DNA from 2 places in the Exiguobacterium sp. FD-YE-25-4 genome. Region 2 is predicted to be linked to the other one. Evidence: riboswitches for the same ligand, from Rfam matches in the RefSeq annotation. Region 2 holds a riboswitch; the other holds the start of a gene.
The links. Region 2 has a riboswitch for thiamine pyrophosphate ahead of AC13H5_RS08230 (Ykof family thiamine-binding protein). Riboswitches for the same ligand answer to the same signal wherever they lie in the genome.
Positions count from the first base shown of each region.

Region 1: it holds a riboswitch for thiamine pyrophosphate, as region 2 does, so the genes downstream of both, thiW (energy coupling factor transporter S component ThiW) here and AC13H5_RS08230 (Ykof family thiamine-binding protein) in region 2, are expected to answer to the same signal.

Region 1 covers NZ_CM168041.1:2,788,818-2,793,824, forward strand. The annotation lists gene AC13H5_RS14345 (AAA family ATPase) at 1-71, opposite strand, end outside; gene AC13H5_RS14350 (hypothetical protein) at 170-862, shown strand; gene AC13H5_RS14355 (hypothetical protein) at 955-1,701, shown strand; gene AC13H5_RS14360 (phosphotransferase family protein) at 1,703-2,671, opposite strand; gene AC13H5_RS14365 (hypothetical protein) at 2,714-3,034, shown strand; TPP riboswitch at 3,059-3,157, shown strand; gene thiW (energy coupling factor transporter S component ThiW) at 3,222-3,710, shown strand; gene AC13H5_RS14375 (hypothetical protein) at 3,775-4,041, shown strand; gene AC13H5_RS14380 (VOC family protein) at 4,554-4,979, shown strand; gene AC13H5_RS14385 (VOC family protein) at 4,976-5,007, shown strand, end outside.
Region 2 covers NZ_CM168041.1:1,587,045-1,592,051, forward strand. The annotation lists gene AC13H5_RS08210 (DUF1643 domain-containing protein) at 1-257, shown strand, start outside; gene AC13H5_RS08215 (energy-coupling factor transporter transmembrane component T family protein) at 269-1,006, opposite strand; gene AC13H5_RS08220 (ABC transporter ATP-binding protein) at 1,003-2,334, opposite strand; gene AC13H5_RS08225 (ECF transporter S component) at 2,327-2,902, opposite strand; gene AC13H5_RS08230 (Ykof family thiamine-binding protein) at 2,895-3,488, opposite strand; TPP riboswitch at 3,568-3,668, opposite strand; gene AC13H5_RS08235 (GTP-binding protein) at 3,731-4,924, opposite strand.

The DNA of each region.
Region 1 (5,007 bases), 1.2 Mb from region 2:
CAGAGCCGGACGACTTCACCTTTCCCCAAATACACTTCATTCAACTGTTTGATGACCGCTTCGATTCCCATTTCGTTCCCCTCCGTTGGTAGATGTCTTATTCGAAGTTTACCTGTTTATGGTAATATAGACAATAAATAGTCTGAACATTCCGATAAGGAGGGAAAGGATGAAGTGGTCATCTCGATTTATAGGGTTCCTTGTTGTGACAGCTTGTCTCGTAGTGATGTTCGTCTTTATCAGCAAGGAGACGTTCAGTTGGTTCCAAACAATCAATACACCTGCTCCAATTAACGTGACGGAAGTGAACAGAGAAGAAGAGGATAAGCGGCAAACAGGCGGCATCGATATGGGGAAAACGACAGGGCCCAAATTTGAGGGAGACCCTCGCCCGAAGGAAAAGATGCTCAAATTCAAGTTCGGTCGCGGGAATGGTGATGCCCCAGGCGGACTCGGCACATTGTTCGCCTTCCTTGCCGCCATCGGGTTGACCGTCTATGGCGTGCGTAGATGGCTGCGTCGTCGACGGGGAAAAGGATTCACGTTCTCTAGTAGACAGAATGCCTTGGCGCCACTGTCTCTCAACGCGGACACATCGATTGAGGCACGGACGTTCCCGATGCTCACGAATATCGAACTGAGGGATTGGCTGATCACGTTCAACGCGTCGCTCGCCCCTGAGTTAAAACTTCGGACGAATGAGACGGTCGTCGACTGGTTCGAACGCATCGAGCTGACAGATATCGACGCCTCGCTCTATCATCTGATTCGCTATGGTCCCGCATCCGATCATGACATCCCGTTCGAGCAGCAACAACGATTTCACGAGGCACTCGACCGTTACTTGAAGCGGCAACCCTGAGCGAGAAAGTACCCGGGTTCTCAATGACTGGCAAACATGCTACGCTCATTGATAACAGGAAAAAAATGTAACTTTCTTAGGAGGTTTGATTGATGAAACGCCTAGGCCTACTCGGATTCAGTGTGTTTTTATTGACCGGGTGCACCGATTCCGTTGAGCAACCCATCGTCCCAGCCGATACAAATGAGCCGTCGTCCGAAGACATCACCGCTTGGACGCGAGAAGATTTTAAGGACGTCTTCGACCAATACGAAAAAGTAGCGCCGCTCTTGACGGCACTCGAGAACGATGGACTCACCCCGTTCCGCGAGACGTTCGAGCACGTCGTCATCGCCGGCGACGGCATCCATCATACATACGCCGACATTCATCCGTTCAAACTTGACGACGGCACGTACGCCACCGTCTATGAGAGCGCGAACGGAGACATCGCCAACGGCCCCGAGTCGGTCGCGCCGCTGTTTTGGCAAGAGGCGTCGTTCCTCCAATTCGTCGAAGAAATCGAGAAACGAAAATATGGGACGAGTGCCCCACCGACGGACGTCGTTTTGACCGAAGACGAGTTTCAGGCGCTCTATAACCGTCACGCTTATACGTCCGCACTCATCGTCGAGCTCGACGAATGGGGCGTGCAAGTCGCGCGTGACCCGCTCGAGAACGTCATCATCGCTGGGAACGGGGTCAAGGAAGTGAAGGCCGATTTGATCGTCTTTGAGGTCGAGGGTGGCTATGCCATCGTCTATGACCGGGACGGTGAGATCTTCAAAGGGCCGGAGTCGATTGCTCCGCTGTTTTGGAGCGAGACGGATTATGAAAACCTACTCGAGAAACATGAATGACTTATGGGAAGCGTCGTTTCAAGTCCCGGTACTCGAGTAGCAAATTGAGCCATTGCGCCGGCTTATCGCTCGACTCAGCTACATCGTACCGGTACCTCGTCACATACACATGCCACGACAAGGCACGATAGACGCAACCGAGCTCTTCGGCGATCAATAGATGACGCCAAAGTACGTCCTTGGGTGCGACGCCGCTCCACGCTTCCAAGTAAACCGTACGCATCGTTTGAATCTGTTCATACCAGGCGACCTCGTCTTCTTCCGGCAATAAGTCGTACAGCGCGTTCCAAAACACGCGCACGCTGAAAAACGGATGCGTGACGGTCGCGTCGCCCCAGTCGAGGATACACAAATCATTCGTCCGTTCCCGCCAGAAGATGTTGCCGCCGTGCAAATCACCGTGCTCGAGACTCATCGGCATCCCGGTCGCCAGCTCATCGCACATGGCGATCAATTCATCTTGAAGCGCGAGCATGGCCTCGGCTTTGTATTGCTCGAGCCCGACGCAGAGCTCAGGTAAATACGTGCGGATTTCGTCCTTCAACTTGGCCGGTCGGCGGTCCGGGATGCCGTAAGACAAGTAGGTCTCGATCTGGTCGATCTCCTGTCGCTGCAGCTGTGCGTATTGACGCAACGCCGCTTCGTATCGACTCACGTCCGGTCGTTCACGTAGCGCCTCTCCGTCGATGTCTCGCATGAGCAACCAGTTCCGGGCTGAATCGATGGCGATGACGTCAGGCACGAAATCAGGATGCCGCTCGGCCAGAAACGCCGACAATCCGGCCTCGCCGCGGCTGATATCGGTCACCGCTTTGGCGTAGTAACGTTCCTTATCGAGCGCGCCAACAAGCAAGTACGTCAAATCGGTATCTTTGATCACGTGCCACCTCGCATTCGGCACGTTTGCCTCAATCCATCGTTCGAACCGTTCACGAAACGATCGGTCACGCCATGGGATTGCCTGTCTCATCCTGTTCACCCTTTCTTTCATCATCTCCTAGGAGGAAACGATATGGACGTTGTATATTACTCATACCCGGTCGATGCCATCTTGTATATGTACTTAGGGGCGACGGCCATCGTCAGTCTCATCATCGGGCTGCTCGTTTGGCGTCTGTTCAAGCGCCGAGATGTCGGCTTTTGGACAACGCTCGTTCTCAGCTTTGTCGGGCTGTCGCTCTCGCTCGTCTGGTTTCAAAACGCGTCCGTCGCCGTGTTCATGGGGACACTCCCGTGGCTGATCAATCTCGTCTTCTCCCTTTTGTTGTACGGTCTGTTCGTCGGCATCATCTATGTCACGTTCCGACCACGAAAGCTCGACCGCGTCAAATGACGGTATGCTATACTCATGTTAATAAACGACCACTAGGGGAGCCTTCGGGCTGAGACGGCATGCGCCGGACCCTTCGAACCTGATCTGGCTCATACCAGCGTAGGGAAGTGGTGTGGGATTCGTCTGTCTTTCCACGCCACTTTTCCACTTGGAGAAGTGGCGTTTTCATTTTGAAAGGAGACTATCTATGCGTATTCAACAACTCACTTGGATGGCGATGCTCATCGCCATCGCCGTCATCGGTTCCCTGTTCATCTCGATTCCGACCGGTGTCGCCCGTGCCTATCCGATTCAACATATGGTGAACGTCATCGCCGCCGTCACCGTCGGGCCGATCGGGGCCGTTCTCGTTGCGTTCGTGACCGGAATCGTCCGTGTCATGACCGGTACCGGGTCGCTCTTGGCCTTTCCCGGAGGTATGATTGGGGCGCTTTTGGCCGGGGTCTTCTATATGAAGACGAACCGCGTAGCCTTCGCCGCATTTGGTGAAGTCATCGGGACCGGCCTCATCGCTTCGCTCGTCGCCGTCCCGTACGCCAAGGTGTTGATGGGGAGCGAGTTCGGGGCGCTGTTCTTCTTCCCAGCCTTCCTTGCCTCGAGTGTGACTGGGGCCGTGCTCGGCTGGATTGTTTTGGCTCGGGTCAAACAATTGCGACCGCTCACGGCGAAACGATAAATAGGAGTTCCCCCCGCTAAAAAAAATGGTAAAATCAGGATAACACATACTGGGAGGTCATTTCTTGAATCGATTGACGCTATTACTGGCTGCCACCGCTTGCCTGTTCATGTCCGGTCTGTTGTATACGCTTGAACGCATCGCCACGTTCACCCGCTGGAATGCTCAGATTGCGACGGGCACGTTTTCCAGCGAGCCGATGTTCGTCGATATTCTGCTCCAAAACGTGTTCATCTCGATTTTCGGAGTGGCCGCGATCGTTCTCTTTTTCAAAGCGGGCAGTGCTGTCCAAAATACAACGTCCACAAAAGCAGGGACAGCCGATTTATGACGGCTGTCCCTGTTTGACGTGATGTGATGGTTTTATAACTCTAGTGAAGAAGGAGTGTTTAGTTATGGACATTAATCGCAATCCTTATTTTTACTCATTGTTAGTCGGGACTTTAATTTTTCTATTCATCTTCATCTCTGAATTCTTTTTCAATTTTGGAATCATATCGAATCACTCGATTACATTGCTCTTTCTTTCTTTGACCACTCTGTTGGCGGTACTGCTTATTTTTTCCGTGCTGTATGTCAAAAAATTTAAAGACGAAAAAGGGAACATATTATTAGGCGTATTAATCTTTTCAGGCGCTGGTTTCCTTCTTTTCTTACTACTCAATACGTTAGTGATGTTGTAAGTTGAACCGGGTCTAGTCGTCTTCCTTCGATTTTTAGTGAATTTGCATTATCATTATCTCCTTACCTTGTTCATAAAAATCACAGCTCAAAAAGTTTCTTCCCACCTATATTTTCAGTGAGCCGTTCGCTACACTGAAAGAAAATAAGGGGGGCAAAGCGATGTTTCGTATCGGCAGTATCTTTATTCCTGTAACAAATTTAATCCGATCATTGGAATGGTATCAAACCCACTTTCACATATCTGAAATCGGACGTTGGGAAGGTGGCATCGGCGTCCATTTCCCAGACGGGGCGACCCAACTCGGATTGATTGAAACGAAAAACGTTGCTTCGACGACGTTCAGCGACCGAAACGGTGACGAACACGTCAGCTTCAACATCGTCTGCGACGACATTCAATCCATCCATGACACATTTGAACGCGCCGGCTTGAAACCTGGCCGACTTCAAGATTTTGGCGGGATGAGTTGTTTTGATGTATTGGACCCGGATGGCAACGTCATCAGTCTGACGTCAGAATCAGCCGATTCGCCCTTCCATCGAGACCAGATTAGACAAGCACAATTGAAAGGACAGACCCAATGAAACAAATCCACCATCTCTGCATCCAAAC
Region 2 (5,007 bases):
ACGAGGTCGAGGCGAGCGGAGGTATGATTATCGTCGGCTGGGGCTCTCCGGGACGCTTGATGCATCATGCCACCCCGTATAAGGCGCTCTTTGCCGATCATGAGGCGCATATGTTCTGTATCGGCACGACTTCCAAAGGCGAGCCGCAACAGATTCGTATGGCCAACGAGAACACCGTGCTCGAGGCGTTCAATAACGAATCGATCAAACCGAAATTTAGAATCGTGAAAGAGACGAAACAAGACGACTCCGAGTGAGTCGTCTTGTTTTAACGTACGCCAAGCCACACGCTCACTCCAAACAATAGGAGCAAAAGCGACGCCAACAGAAAGTCGTTTCTGGTGACGGGGACAACCTCGTACGTCGCTCGAGGTTCCCCCGTAAACCCACGTGCTTCCATCGAGAACGCGATTCGTTCCGCTTGGCGAATCGATCCAGCAAGAAGCGGAACGATTAATTTGGGGACGTGGCGGATGTGATCGAGTCTCGTCTCCAAACGTACGCCTCGTAGCGTATGCGTTTCATATAGTTGCATCAGTTCTTTTTTTAGAATCGGAAAGAAACGAAAACCGACGAAGACACTATATGCGATTTTTGGTGATAGCTTTCCTTGTTGCATCAAACTGTAGACGAACCGTTTCGGGTCCGTCGTCAGCGTGAACAGAAGCGACAAGGCTGTGAATGCCAACACACGTAAGGAGAGCGTCGCTGCTAGCATCACATTCTCATCGGTCACATCATTGCCAAACAGCTTGAACACGACATCTCCGCTTGATTGCTTTCCAAAGACGAGCGTCGTCCACAATGTCCCGAGCGCGGTCAATAAAAATGGGATCATGAACAACCCCCATCTTCTCCAGCTCACGGCAGAGAATAGCGTTTGAAGTGTAACTGTTCCGAGAAAAACAGCAAGCGGAGTCCAAGGGTTATACATGAAGGCGAGACCGAACATGAGACATGCCACGGTCAGAAATTTAATCGTCGGGTTCATCTCATGAAATGTCATCGCGATTCCTCCATCAATAAGCCGTGGGTGCGTAGTAATTCTTTTTCATCCCAGAGTGAAGCGTCATATGGCCCACTCAAGTCGCCGTCACACATCAAATAATATGTGTTCGCAATCCGCGCGAAGCTGAGGTCGTGCGTCACAAACAAAATCGTCTGGCCGGATCGTATTCGTTCGACCATTAAGTCATAGAGCGCACGAAGCGATACCTCGTCTTGTCCGGCAGTCGGTTCATCAAACGCAATCAGTTGTTTATTAGACAGCATCATCACTCCGATGGCGAGCCTTCGTTTTTGACCGTGACTAAGGGAGAGTGGATGGTGGTCACGCACTGATTCGAGCCCGAGCCGCGTTAAGACGTCCTCAATCGGGCGATTATGGCCATATGCGAGTTCTCGGGTCACATCATTCGTAACGAATAGATGCGCCGGTGATTGCGGGACGAGGCCGACTTCACGATGTTTCCGGGCTAGGCTTCGCAGCCATGTCGACTTTCCGCTACCATTTCGACCGAGCACCGCAATGAGATCACCCTCAGCGACCTTTAACTCGCTCGCTGCTAATTGAAATGTTTTTCGTTTTAATTCCGGTATGTGAAATAACATTTTCTTTCCTTGTTCAACTTTAATTGGAGAGAACGCATAATCTGGTCGGACGATGAACGGTCCATCATAGTCGATGCGCCCACTCACGAGCTTTATTTGTCGGTCAAAAAAATCACCCCATATGTATGGCCGATGCTCGATGACGACAACGTTTACGGTCTGTGCGACGCCGTCGAGCCAACGAACGAAATGATGGGCGGTCTCAGGATCGAGGTGAGCGAGCGGCTCATCGAGGAGGAGCCACTCGGGACGGCCAATCAAGGCACAAGCGACGGCAATTTGCTGCTTCTCACCCCCCGATAGGTCATGAATGGTACGGTGACGATAATCGGTCAAATGCAACGCCTCTAACATTGTGGTGACACGGGCCATCATCTCGTCTCTCGCGACGGCAAAGTTTTCGAGCGTGAAAATCAATTCTTCTTCGACCGTCTGCATGACGAACTGACTGTCCGGGTCCTGAAAGACCGTTCCGACGCGCCGGTTCACTTCGCCAGCTTCATACGTATCATAAGAGCGATCAAACAAGTGCAATCTGCCCGTCACGATGCCATCACAATTGTCCGGATAGAGACGATTCATCAAAGCGAGCAATGTTGATTTTCCCGACCCACTTGCCCCTGTAATGACCGTTCTCCCTTTTGTTAGACGTAGTGTGATATCCGTCAAGACATCGCATTTCTTGTTCGGATAACGAAATGTCAGATGTTCTGCCTCAACCATGCATACGGTCCTGTCGCGCGAGAGCATACCCATCAAGCGCGCCCGTCCGAAGCAACAAGTCGCTCAAAATCTTACCGCCCAGACCAGCAATCAACATCCCGCTCGTTGCGCGTAGTGCGAACATCGTAGCCACATATGTCGGACTGAGGGCATTGAGACCTCCCATGACGTACGTATATGCGAAACTTGTCACAGCAGCACTGAATCCGGCGAGCATGAGCACCCAAAGATCATAGCGTTTATAACCCGTCAAAGCGAACGCCGCTTCGGCGCCGATCCCTTGAACGATCCCGACTAAAATGATGCGCGGTCCGATGGCGTTGCCAATCATCATCTCAATCGTCGCCGCAAGCACTTCGGACAAGAATGCAGCCCCAGGCTTGCGAATGATATAAGCTGCGATAATCGAGACGATGAACCATATCCCAAAAATCCATTCGTAGGCGATTGGTCCAATCAGACCGGCCCACAAGTTCCCAGCATGGACGAACGCCAAATAGACCACCGCGAACACGACCGATAAAATCGACAACAAAACGATTTCTTTTAACTTCCACGATTTAAGCATCCATACGTCCCTCGTGTGACGGACTGTTCACGCTGAACGTCACCGTCATGACGACATGGCTTGTCTTCTGTCGGACGCGATCAAACGTCGCCTCATAGAAAGCGAACACCGGCTCGATGTCCCCATGTATACCTGAGGCGTAATGCATCGAGTCATTGAAGACACCTCGCTCTTTCGCAAAAGCGATTTCTTCGTAGATGATGTCCATATAGTCGTCATCACCGAGCGGATAGAGCGCGAACTGTGAGGAGACATATTGCGGACCGACGGGACCATTAAGCGGTTCGCTCGACACAACGAGCACTTCATCTCCGGCCGTATCCCCTGGACACCCGACCGAGAACGTCCCGCTCATCGACACATGTTCCCCTGTCTTTGTCGCGTGTGACAGCACGGCCTTAGCCACATCGAATACATGCTCACTTCGTCCACGGATGACCGTCGACACGTCATCGGTATGTCGCCAGACGTTTTGTAAATCCGTCTCCTTCAACGCCCCTTTGATGATGCTCACGAAATCAGTCGTCATCGGGCTCAGTGTAAAGCGGAACCCGACGATCGGGCTCGTTCCACATTGTTTGTTCATGTTCTATTCCCCCTTATTATGTGTACACAAAAAAGCCGCATCCATGAGAATGCGGCCACTCCTCCAATTTTAATCCATTAGAAAAAGTGCCACACTTCCTCACGCCGGTATTACCCGGATCGAGTCATAAGGGATTGGAGCCATGCTCACATCTCAGCCGAAGCACCCCTAGTGTAGTCCAATGTATGCGGTTGTTCATGCAAGAATCAGTATAGACGACCGCTTTCATTTTGTAAACGGTCTTATGAGAACGTGACGACCTCGTTCCCCGGAAGTGTGTCCCGGAGCGTCGACCAATCCAGCGCCATCTCCTCATCTGTCAGCAGACAGTGATCGAGCTCTTGTTCGATGATGGCTCGATCCATCCGCTGCCCAATCAAGACGAGCTCCGTCTGTCGGTCCCCGTACGGTTCGACATAGTCGGCGTCGAGTTCCGGTTCGGCCGCGAACATGTGACGACGCTCTTCTTCCGGAAGCGTCGCGAGCCAGCGTCCGGCATGTTCGAGCGTCGAGGCGTAACCCGCTTGTGAAAACAGACAGGCGAGGTCGTTCCGTGAAGCGATCCATAAAAACCCTTTCGCACGGACGATTTCTTCCGGAAACGTCTCAATCCAGGTATGGAGACGCTCCGGGTGGAACGGCCGACGCCGACGGTAGACGAATGAGCTGATGCCATACTCTTCCGTCTCCGGCGTGTGCACATCTGTCTCAAGTTCTTGAATCCACCCGGCCGCATGCATCGCCTGTTCGAAATCGAACAAATTGACATCCAACAGCTCGGTCAATTCCACGTTCGCATGGACAGACGTCAACAGCTTCGCGGTTGGGTTGAGCGCCTTCAACAGTCCGGTCATCTCGCTGAGTTCGGTCTCGGTCACGCGATCCGCCTTGTTCAAGACGATGATATCGGCGAATTCGACTTGGTCGACGAGTAGGTCGACGACTTCGCGGACGTCCGTCGCGTCAATCGCCTGCTTACGTTCATGGAGCGACTCGCCCGAGTTGAAATCTTTTAAGAACCGAAACGCATCGACGACGGTCACCATCGCATCGATATAGACTCGGTTCGTCAAATCGATGCCGAGGGCGTCATCAGCATATGTAAACGTTTGGGCGACCGGGATCGGCTCTGAGATCCCGGACGACTCGATGATGATTCCGTCGAGGTCCCGGTCGTGCGCAAGCTCTGCTACCGCCTCGAGCAGGTCCTCACGGAGCGTGCAACAAATGCAGCCGTTCGATAGTTCGACCAACTTTTCGTCCGTTCTCGAGAAACCGCCCTGTTCAATCAATCGCTCATCGATATTCAACTCGCTCATGTCGTTGACGATGACGGCGTATTTCTTGCCCGTCCGATTGTTCAATATGTGGTTCAATAGTGTCGTCTTACCGCTTCCTAAATAACCGGACAGCACGGTGATCGGGATTCGTCTCATTCTACCCACTCCTAAATCGTAATCGTTACTTTTTAGATGATGACGGGTCGGTGACGTCTTGTCAAGAAAAAACACGCCCGTTT